Regions from separate parts of the Enterobacter adelaidei genome, predicted to be linked through region 2. Evidence: predicted binding sites of a transcription regulator. Region 2 holds the regulator's gene; the other holds the start of a gene.
What was found. Region 2 encodes PurR, which represses purine synthesis genes. Its sites were predicted from a motif close to CANGCAAACGTTTGCNTG; they were not measured.
Positions count from the first base shown of each region.

Region 1: the regulator PurR is predicted to act here: its motif matches at 2,350-2,367, upstream of raiA (ribosome-associated translation inhibitor RaiA).

Region 1 covers NZ_CP154353.1:3,514,179-3,519,937, reverse strand. Annotated here, with positions in the region: gene AAHF05_RS17100 (SMP-30/gluconolactonase/LRE family protein) at 1-494, shown strand, start outside; gene pheA (bifunctional chorismate mutase/prephenate dehydratase) at 491-1,651, opposite strand; Phe leader region at 1,682-1,807, opposite strand; gene pheL (pheA operon leader peptide PheL) at 1,759-1,806, opposite strand; gene raiA (ribosome-associated translation inhibitor RaiA) at 1,911-2,252, opposite strand; gene bamD (outer membrane protein assembly factor BamD) at 2,521-3,258, opposite strand; gene rluD (23S rRNA pseudouridine(1911/1915/1917) synthase RluD) at 3,390-4,370, shown strand; gene yfiH (purine nucleoside phosphorylase YfiH) at 4,367-5,098, shown strand; gene clpB (ATP-dependent chaperone ClpB) at 5,228-5,759, shown strand, end outside.
Region 2 covers NZ_CP154353.1:1,947,032-1,952,790, reverse strand. Annotated here, with positions in the region: gene AAHF05_RS09580 (MFS transporter) at 1-897, opposite strand, end outside; gene AAHF05_RS09575 (YnhF family membrane protein) at 1,061-1,150, opposite strand; gene purR (HTH-type transcriptional repressor PurR) at 1,448-2,473, shown strand; gene punR (DNA-binding transcriptional activator PunR) at 2,491-3,402, opposite strand; gene punC (purine nucleoside transporter PunC) at 3,517-4,716, shown strand; gene cfa (cyclopropane fatty acyl phospholipid synthase) at 5,014-5,759, shown strand, end outside.

The DNA of each region.
Region 1 (5,759 bases), 1.6 Mb from region 2:
TGATGCGTATCGACAACGACCTGACTCCAAAAGTGATCCAGTGTGATATTCATGGGCACAACGGTTTAGCGTTTAGTCCGGATAAACAATGGATGTATACCTCTGACACGCCAAACGGCGTTATCTATCGTACGCCGCTGGATGAACAGGGAGAGCCTGGCAAGCGAGACGTTTTCCGACGGTTTCAGGAAGGTGAGGGGATACCTGACGGTGCTGCGATGGACGAGGAAGGCTGTTACTGGACCGCGCTGTTTGATGGCTGGCGTATCGCCAGATTTTCACCTGAGGGCGAACAGCTTGAGGAATACAGACTACCGGTTCGTTGCCCGACGATGGTCTGCTTTGGCGGTGACGATATGAAGACGTTATTTATAACGACCACCCGGGAAAATATGGACGAAGCGGAGATAGCGCAATATCCGCTGTCCGGGGCCATCTTCACCCTGCCAGTCAGCGTGGCAGGAATGAAGAAAAGCCGCTTTATCGAACGTTAGGTCGGGTCGACCGGAACGACGTTTTCACTCGGGTAACAGCCCAGCACTTTCATTGAGCGGGTGATTTCCCCCAGCTCACGCAGGGCTTTCTGCATTGAGGAAGATTCCAGGTTGGCCTGGATATCAAGATAGAACATCTCTTCCCACGGGTTGCCGTGAATCGGGCGCGATTCCAGTTTGGTCATGATCAGGTTGTGGTTACGCAGTACCAGCAGAGCTTCAACCAGCGCACCAGCCTGTTGGCCGGTGGCCATCAGCAGCGTGGTTTTCGCGGGTACCTGATCGGACACATTGATTGCCTTGCGGGTCAGCACCACGAAGCGGGTAATGTTTTGCGTCTGGTTTGCCAGGTTTCGTTCCAGTACCTGAAGGCCATACAGCGCGCCACCGGCCTCGCTACCCAGTGCAGCAACGGTTGGGGAATTTGCCTGCGCCACTTTTTCCATCGCCGCAGAAGTGCTTTCAGTGTACTCAATTTTCCAGTTCGGATAGCGGTTCAGGAACTGGCTACATTGCTGGAACGGCTGCGGATGGCTGTACACCGTTTCGATTTTGCTCAGGTCAGTGGAGCCAGAGACCAGGACACAATGGTCAATTGGAATGGTCAGCTCACCAACCAGCGACAGACTGGTGTGTTGCAGCAGGTCGTAGACATCATTGATGGCACCGGAGCTGGTATTTTCAATCGGGACCACGGCGTAATCAGCCTGGCCGGTTTCAACCTGATTGAAAATATCGGCAAACTTCGCGCATCCGCTTTCAATAAACTCTTCGAAATGGCGGGCTGCATACTGACGTGCCGCCAGGTGTGAATACGAACCTTTCGGACCCAGAAACGCGATACGGGCAGAGTGCGGATTGGTTTTGTTCAGATGCTGCTGCAACAGCGCTTGCTGGGTCAGAACGGAATCTTCGATGACGAGCTGGAACAGGCGGGTGATGTAATGCGCATCCAGGTGATGCGCTTTGCCGAGCTGAATCAGGCGCTCCAGCAGGTCACGCTCGCGGTCGATATCACGTACCGGGCGGTGGGAATCCAGTTTAGCTTTACCCACTTCGACGGCGAGTAAGCGGCGTTCTGCCAGCAGCGCCAGTAATTTCTCATCCAGCGCGCTGATTTTAACGCGTAGATCCAGTAATGGGTTTTCCGGTGTCATAGTGTTGCCTGTCTCGTTTTATCGTTATCAATAAAAAAGGCCTCCCGGGGTGGGAGGCCTTGTTGTTCGTCTTCGCATTCTTTATCACACGACGAAACGCCTCCCATTCAGGGGAAGGTAAAAAAGAATGCGAAGAAAAACGGCGTTAGTTTCATGAAATCATCCTGTGCTTGATACCGTTAAAGTACCCGTACTGTTTTCACCCTGTCAATAAAAAACGCGCCCGAAGGCGCGTTGGCGGTACACTCAATTTAAAGGATTACTCTTCTTCAACTTCTTCCGCGAAGCTGGCGTCTTTCACCGATGTTGTGGCGCGACGGGCTTCACCTTTGTGTTGCACTTTATTGAGCTGCCGTTCCAGCTTGTTGATCAAATCGTTAATTGCGGTGTACATATCTTCATGTTTTGCGCTGGCGACCAGATGGCCGTTTGGAGTATTGATAGTTGCGTCAGCGATGAAACCCTGCGGCTCCTTGGACAGGATGATATGTGGGTTAATCAAATGAGTTTGCCATTTATCCAGTTTGGCGAGACGGTCTGCGACGTGCTGGCGAATTGCCGGAGTAATTTCCATTTGTTTACTGGTAATGTTCATTGTCATAAATTTTACCTCTTGTCTTTCCGTCTTGGTGATTCCAGCATACCCGACCTAATGTCAAAATGTGTGATTTATATCACGTTATTTTGTCGGTTTTTGTCAGGGAATCTTTTTTGTGAGGCAGGGCAGGAAGAGGTGAGATTTACCTTGTGGAAGGTAAAAATTGCGGTCATAGTTGATAGGATGTGTTGAGGCTAAACCGCTTCAGCTTATATCCAGAGTGAATAAAAAAACGGCAGCCTTCGGGCTGCCGTTTTACATTGAGGCAATATCAGGTGTTGCTGCTGTTTGCGGCGATGATTTTCGCTACTTTTTCAGCTTGAGCGGTCATCTGCATCTGACGGTAAGCATTTTCCATCAGCTTCAGACCATCACGCGTTGCCTGAGTATCCGGATAATCACGCAACATACCTTCTACGCGGTTAACCACGGCAACCCATGCGCCACGGCGGGTATAGTATTCCGCCACGGAGTATTCATATTTTGCCAGACGATCTTTCAGGAACACCAGACGTTTGGTCGCGTCAGTCACGTACTGACTGTTCGGATAGCCGCGCACCAGTTTGGAGAAGTCATTAAAGGCATCACGTGCATGCTGTGGGTCGCGGTCGGAACGATCCACGCCGAAGAAGCCCTGCAGCGCACTGTCGTCCAGCGCCATGTTGGTGAGGCCGCGCATGTACATCACATAGTCGATGTTAGGATGAGTCGGGTTCAGACGCATGAAACGATCGATGGTTGCCTGAGCCAGCGGCAGATCGGCATTTTTGTAATATGCGTAGATGAGATCTAACTGTACCTGCTGCGAATACGGACCAAATGGATAGCGATTATCCAACGCTTCCAGTTGCGTTATCGCCTGTTTCCAGTTACCGTCCTGCAACTTTTGTTGTGCAGTCGCATAGATTTCATTCGGCGGATTGTCAGGGACCTGTTCATTTGAACCGGAGCAGCCCACCAAAGCCAGGCTCAACGTGGCCGCTGCCACCAGATATTTCATGCGCGTCATGACGTTTTGACTTTCCTCAAATGTTTGTCCGGGAGAAACTCTGTTCCTGCTCCCGATTAAGACCAGCTACAATAGCACACTATATTAAACGGCAAAGCCGTAAAACCCAACGTTAAACGAAGAAGCAGTTTATGGCACAACGAGTAGAACTCACCGCAACAGTCTCCGAAAATCAGCTCGGTCAACGCTTAGATCAGGCTTTGGCCGAATTGTTCCCTGATTATTCGCGTTCACGCATAAAAGAATGGATCCTTGACCAGCGCGTGCTGGTAAACGGCAAGATCTGGGACAAACCAAAAGAGAAAGTGTTAGGTGGGGAAGCTGTCGCCATCAATGCTGAAATCGAAGAGGAAATCCGCTTCGAGCCGCAGGATATCCCACTGGACATCGTCTATGAAGATGATGACATTCTGGTGATCAACAAGCCGCGCGACCTGGTTGTTCATCCGGGGGCGGGGAATCCTGACGGTACAGTTCTTAACGCACTTCTCCATTATTATCCGCCGATCGCAGATGTCCCGCGCGCGGGAATCGTTCACCGTCTGGATAAAGACACCACCGGTTTGATGGTGGTGGCGAAGACCGTTCCAGCTCAGACCCGTCTGGTGGAATCGCTGCAGCTGCGCGAAATCACTCGAGAGTATGAAGCGGTAGCCATTGGGCATATGACCTCTGGTGGAACAGTGGAAGAGCCAATCAGCCGTCACCCAACCAAACGTACTCATATGTCGGTGCATCCGATGGGTAAACCCGCGGTGACGCACTATCGCATCATGGAGCACTTCCGTATCCATACGCGTCTGCGTCTGCGTCTGGAAACCGGGCGTACTCACCAGATCCGTGTGCATATGGCGCACATTACCCATCCGCTGGTGGGGGATCAGGTATACGGTGGTCGCCCGCGTCCGCCAAAAGGCGCATCGGATGAGTTCATCAGCGTACTGCGTAAATTCGATCGTCAGGCGCTGCACGCGACCATGCTGCGTCTTTACCATCCTATCACTGGTATTCAGATGGAGTGGCATGCGCCGATCCCGCAGGATATGGTGGAACTGATTGACGCCATGCGTGCTGATTTCGAAGAACATAAGGATCAAGTGGACTGGTTATGACCAAACTGATTGTCCCGGAGTGGCCGCTGCCTGAGGGCGTGGCTGCCTGTAGTTCAACCCGTATTGGCGGTGTGAGCCAGGGCGCGTGGGAGTCACTGAACCTCGGTGCACACTGTGGCGACAACCTGGAGCACGTTGAAGAAAACCGCAAGCGTCTGTTTGCTGCGGGGAACTTACCGTCGAAACCGGTCTGGCTGGAGCAGGTGCATGGTAAAGATGTACTGACGTTGTCGGGGGAACCTTATGCGTCTAAACGTGCCGATGCCTCTTACAGTAATACGCCGGGAACGGTTTGTGCCGTGATGACTGCCGATTGTCTGCCGGTTCTGTTCTGTAACCGTTCAGGCACCGAGGTCGCAGCAGCGCATGCGGGATGGCGCGGCCTGTGTGAAGGCGTGCTGGAGGAGACCATCTCCTGCTTTAAAGATGAACCTGCCAATATCATGGCCTGGCTTGGCCCGGCCATCGGTCCTCGCGCTTTTGAGGTGGGGCCAGAGGTCCGTGAAGCATTTATGGATAAAGATCCGCAAGCAGTGGACGCCTTCCTGCCTTCGGGGGATAAATATCTGGCCGATATTTACCAGCTTGCTCGCCAGCGCCTGAATAATGTCGGCGTGACGCAGATCTTCGGTGGCGATCGCTGTACCTTCACCGAAAAGGGTGATTTTTTCTCTTATCGCCGCGACAAGACGACGGGTCGTATGGCAAGTTTTATTTGGCTGATATAACCTAAAGAATCAAGACGATCCGGCACGTGCCGTTTTCTTTTCACATAATTCAGGTCATTAACCTTGAATAATTGAGGGATGACCTCATTTAATCTCCAGTAGCAAATTTGACCTGTTATGGGAGGAGTTATGCGTCTGGATCGTCTTACTAATAAATTCCAGCTTGCTCTCGCCGATGCCCAGTCCCTTGCACTGGGGCACGACAACCAATTTATCGAACCTCTTCATTTAATGAGCGCCTTGCTGAATCAGGAAGGGGGATCGGTACGTCCTTTATTAACGTCCGCTGGCATTAATGCTGGCCAGTTACGCACAGCCATCGATCAGGCGCTGAGCCGCTTACCGCAGGTAGAAGGTACCGGCGGCGACGTTCAACCGTCGCAGGATCTGGTGCGTGTGCTGAACCTTTGCGACAAGCTGGCGCAAAAACGTGGGGACAACTTTATTTCGTCAGAACTGTTTGTTCTGGCGGCGCTTGAATCACGCGGTACCTTGACCGACCTGCTGAAATCTGCCGGTGCGACCACCGCCAATGTGACTCAGGCGATTGAGAAAATGCGCGGAGGTGAAAGCGTGAACGATCAGGGAGCCGAAGACCAACGTCAGGCTTTGAAGAAATTTACGGTCGATCTGACCGAACGTGCTGAACAGGGCAAACTTG
Region 2 (5,759 bases):
GACGACCATCGCAATGGCTGCTCCGAACTCATTACGTGCCAGCCACGGAATAGCAATCATGATGACAATCAGCAGGGTTAAGAAGCCCTTCAACGTCCCGCTCACGGAACGGTCGGCAAATTTCCCACCCAGATAGTTACCAATCGAGAAGCCCACGCCAATCAACACCAGCATCGCAGTGATAAAGATCGGTGTCGCGTGAGTGATGTCGTGAAGCACGGGAGAAATGTAGGTATAGAGGGTAAACATCGCCCCTGCCCCCAACACGGTCGTCAGCAATGCCGAGAGCACCTGCGGGCGTACCAGCACAGACAACTCTTTGCGCACGTCAGGACGTTCCCCCGCGCTGCCTTTCGGCAGGGAGAAGAACAGTGCCACCATCGCGATCACACCGAGACCGGCCGTCGCCAGGAAAGACATACGCCAGCCGATCGCTTCACCCAGCCAGGTTGCCGCAGGCACCCCGCCGATGTTGGCAATCGTTAGTCCCATAAACATGGTTGCCACGGCACTCGCCTGCTTGTGTTTTGGCACCACGCTTGCGGCAACAACCGACCCCAGCCCAAAGAACGCGCCGTGGTTAAGGCTGGTCAGAATGCGTGACAGCATCAATGTGGTGTAGTCCGGCGAAATGGCGGAAAGCACGTTGCCCAGTGTGAAAATCGCCATCAGGAAAATCAGCGCATTGCGGCGCGCGCGATGCGAAAGCAGAAGCGTCATCAGCGGCGCCCCGACCATCACGCCGATAGCGTAGGCGCTGATTAACATCCCTGCGGCAGGGATCGAGACATCCACGCCTCTGGCAATAACAGGCAGTAAACCCATCGGGGAGAATTCAGTGGTGCCAATCCCAAAAGCGCCAATCGCCAGGGCCAGCAGGGGAAAATTGATTTTCATACGTCAACTCCGGATGCCGTGTCATGAGGTGACACAGAACAAAGAAGCGGAAAGCATGACATCAATCACAAAAAATGAGAAGTTAACAAAACGGCAAAAGATTTTTGCCAGAGAAGTAACAATCCGGGGAATCGGGAGGGAGAAAGCTCTCCCTCCACGTAAATCAGTGCAGTGCGGCCGTCAGACCCGCTGCGACAATCAAAGCCAGCACAATAACGGTGGTGAACAGCGAAAACTTCAGATCGGAACTCATCAATTTTTCTCCTTTGAATCCCCCCACGAAAAGTGAGCTTGCTCATTTTTGCACAATTTACGTCAAAAATCTTCCTGGATTTAAACGGATAACCACTTTACCTCTTCCCCTTTTCATCAAGATAGGACAAAATTCCACGCTAAATTTATTAGCGTACCGGCCATTGACCCCCTCCTGACGTCCTGTGTCGTTTTCCCGGCGTGTCGCAATTCAAAATTGCGTGATAAGGGTGAGAGAAGGCAAACGTTTACCTTCAAGTTTTTCAGGAGTTTAGGATATGGTCTGGAGTGACATTTAATGGCAACAATTAAAGATGTAGCAAAACGCGCAAACGTTTCCACTACAACCGTATCACATGTAATTAACAAAACCCGCTTTGTGGCGGAAGAGACGCGCAACGCCGTCTGGGCAGCGATCAAAGAGCTGCACTATTCGCCAAGTGCGGTTGCGCGTAGCCTCAAGGTTAATCACACCAAGTCTATTGGTTTGCTGGCGACCAGCAGTGAAGCGGCCTATTTTGCCGAGATCATTGAAGCGGTTGAGAAAAACTGTTTTCAAAAAGGCTATACCCTGATTCTGGGCAACGCGTGGAACAGCATTGAAAAACAGCGCGCCTACCTGTCGATGATGGCGCAAAAGCGCGTGGATGGCCTGCTGGTGATGTGTTCCGAGTACCCGGAATCTGTGTTGTCGATGCTGGAAGAGTATCGCCATATCCCAATGGTGGTGATGGACTGGGGTGAAGCCCGCGCGGACTTCACCGATTCCGTTATCGATAACGCCTTTGAAGGCGGTTATATGGCGGGTCGTTATCTGATAGAACGCGGTCACCGCGAGATCGGCGTGATCCCGGGTCCACTGGAGCGCAATACCGGTGCAGGTCGTCTGGCTGGGTTTATGAAAGCGATGGAAGAAGCGCTGATCACCGTGCCGGAAAACTGGATCGTGCAGGGCGACTTCGAACCGGAGTCGGGCTACCGCGCGATGCAGCAGATCGTCTCCCAGCAGCATCGTCCGACCGCCGTTTTCTGCGGGGGCGACATCATGGCAATGGGTGCCCTCTGTGCTGCCGATGAGCTGGGTCTGCGTGTACCGCAGGATATTTCTGTGATCGGGTATGACAACGTGCGTAACGCGCGCTTCTTTACGCCGGCCTTAACGACCATTCACCAGCCGAAAGACTCACTGGGTGAAACCGCCTTCAATATGCTGATGGACAGGATCGTCAACAAACGTGAAGAGTCGCAGTCCATTGAAGTTCACCCGCGTCTTATTGAACGCCGCTCCGTTGCGGATGGTCCGTTCCGCGACTACCGCCGGTAATCTCTTCACGGGGCCAGTTAAGCTGGCTCCCGTAACCATTCCCGGTTTAGCGTTTCGCTGTCTCCCAGATAATCCAGCAGCCAGGCCATCGCTGGCGAGACATCATTTTGTTGCCAGGTGAGGCAGCAGGCCGCATCCGGGAACGGGTTCTCCAGTGTCAGTTCAACCCACTCTCCGGTGTCAATTCGCGGCCGCGCAAAATGAACGGGCACCATCGCAACGCACAAGCCAGCACTGAGGCACGTCGCCGACGATTCCCAGTCGGGTGCAACCACCCGCCGCTGGTTGTCCAGAAGCCAGGTGATACGCTTGGGTAATGAACGGGACGTATCCTCCAGTACCAGAGACGGCCAGTTGCGTAGCGTATCGTCGCTCAAGGGGCCTTCCAGAGCCGCCAGCGGATGATCGCTTGCCACCACGCATTTCCAGCTCAGCATCCCCATATCGCGAAACGCATAACGTCCCCCAACCGGAATCGCCTGCGTGGCCCCGATCGCCATCTCTGCCCTGCCGTCCGCCAGCGCATCCCAGACGCCGTTAAACACTTCCTGCGACACCCGCAATTCGACGTCAGAAAAATGACGATAGAAGTCGACAATCATTTGCCGGGTACGCTCGGGTTTGACGATATTATCCACCGCGATGGAAAGATGCCCCCGCCAGCCGTTAGCGATCTGCTGACACTGTTCGCGGGTGATCTGCATTTTTTTGATGACAGAACGTCCTTCTTTCAAAAACCACGCGCCGGCGGGCGTTAATTCCACATCACGATGTCGCCGTTCAAACAGCGGAACCGCCAGCCACTCCTCCAGCTGACGTACTGTATAGCTGATAGCTGAAGGCACGCGGTGTAACTCCTGCGCCGCTCCACTGAAACTGCCGTTACGCGCGACAGCATCGACCACTTCAAGAGAATAATCTGACCACATTTTCTGCCTGCAAAAAATTTGAATGCACACGCCAAATATTAGCGTTTCACAAGCGGCTTTGCACTCCCTACACTCAGCGCCAATGTATACCTGCCTCCTCAGGAGAATAAAACAATGCAACCCAGGAAAGGTTTTTTAGTCTGGCTCGGCGGCTTAAGCGTGCTGGGCTTTTTGGCCACTGATATGTACCTGCCGGCTTTCGCCGCCATGCAGGAAGATTTGCAAACCCCTGCAGCGGCCATCAGCGCCAGCCTGAGTTTGTTCCTCGCCGGTTTCGCCTTCGCGCAGCTACTTTGGGGGCCGCTATCAGATCGTTTTGGCCGTAAACCAGTACTGTTGCTGGGACTTGGCATTTTTGCCGTCGGCTGTCTGGGTATGTTATGGGTACGCGATGCGACCTGGCTGCTGGTGCTGCGCTTTGTGCAGGCCGTCGGCGTCTGTGCAGCAGCGGTGACCTGGCAGGCCCTTGTTACCGACTACTACCCAGCCAACCGCACCAACCGGATTTTCGCCACCATTATGCCGCTGGTAGGGCTTTCACCTGCCCTCGCCCCGCTGCTGGGCAGCTGGATCCTGGTGCATTTCGAGTGGCAGGCTATCTTTGCCACGTTGTTTGCCATCACACTGGTACTTATGCTGCCGGCATTCGCGCTCAAACCAGCGCATAAAAAAGAGGCACATGCGGATGCGAAGCCCATTACCTTTACCTCTTTGCTGAGTGCCAAAGCGTATCGCGGTAATGTCCTGATTTATGCCGCCTGCTCGGCGAGCTTCTTCGCGTGGCTGACCGGTTCGCCATTTATTCTGCACGATATGGGGTACAGCCCAGCGGCGATCGGCCTGAGCTATGTCCCGCAAACCATCGCATTCCTGGTGGGTGGGTACGGCTGTCGTGCGGCGCTGCAGAAATGGGAAGGTCAGCAGATGCTGCCGTGGCTGCTGGTGCTGTATGCATTGAGCGTTATCGGGACATGGGCCGTTGGTTTTATCCCTGGCACCGGTCTGGTAGAAATTTTAATGCCATTCTGCGTGATGGCCGTCGCTAACGGGGCAATCTACCCTATCGTTGTGGCGCAGGCATTACGTCCGTTCCCGCAGGCGACGGGTCGCGCGGCTGCGCTGCAGAACACCCTGCAGTTGGGTCTGTGCTTCCTGGCAAGCCTGGTGGTCTCTGCGCTGATTGCCACACCGCTCCTGACCACCACTACCGTGATGCTGGTGACCGTTGTGCTGGCCTTTGTGGGCTACCGTATGCAGGCTTCCGCACAGCGTGAGCTGAATAACAGCACGCCGGTTGAAACATCGCATGCGTAATCGCGCCGGAAATTATGTTAACTCCCAGTGATTAGGTTGCTAAGAATTTTTTATTGAATCACCAAATTTTGCGGCCTATACTAAATTTGGTTCGATTAAATACGATAAATATTAAGTGTTAACGGGAGCCGGAGTGCTCCCGTTTTACCATGGAAGGCATTTCGGCAAGGGTTATCTCCCTTCCTCTGTTCTACGTCGGATATTAGCCTCGCGGTATTTACCGTGAGATTTCTCACAAACCAAAAAAAGCGTCTACGCTGTTTGAAGGTTCTGATCACACAGGGTGATGGAGAAGCTATGAGTTCATCGTGTATAGAAGAAGTCAGCGTTCCGGACGATAACTGGTCCCGGATCGTCAGTGAACTGTTAGGTCGAGCAGGCATCACTATCAATGGATCGTCGCCAGCCGATCCCCAGGTTAAACATCCCGACTTTTTTAAGCGCGTGTTGCGGGAGGGTTCGTTAGGCCTGGGGGAAAGCTATATGGACGGCTGGTGGGAGTGCGAACGGCTGGATATCTTCTTCTCCAGCGTGTTGCGTGCCGGTCTGGAAAATCAACTCCCCCGCAATCTGAAAGACACACTGCGCGTCGCCTCTGCCCGGCTGTTTAATCTGCAAAGTAAAAAACGCGCGTGGATCGTCGGCAAAGAGCATTACGATCTCGGCAACGACCTGTTCAACCGTATGCTTGACCCCTTCATGCAATATTCCTGCGCTTACTGGAAAGAGGCTTCGACGCTGGAAGAGGCTCAACAGGCTAAGCTGCATCTGATTAGCGAGAAACTGAAGTTAGAACCCGGAATGCGCGTGCTGGATATCGGCTGCGGCTGGGGTGGGCTGGCCTGGTTTATGGCGAAGCACTACGGCGTCAGCGTGGTGGGTGTCACTATTTCAGCTGAACAGCAAAAGATGGCGCGGGAACGCTGCCAGGGTCTCGATGTGGATATCCGGCTACAGGATTACCGCGATCTTAACGAACAGTTTGACCGTATCGTTTCGGTGGGCATGTTCGAGCACGTGGGACCGAAGAACTACAACACCTA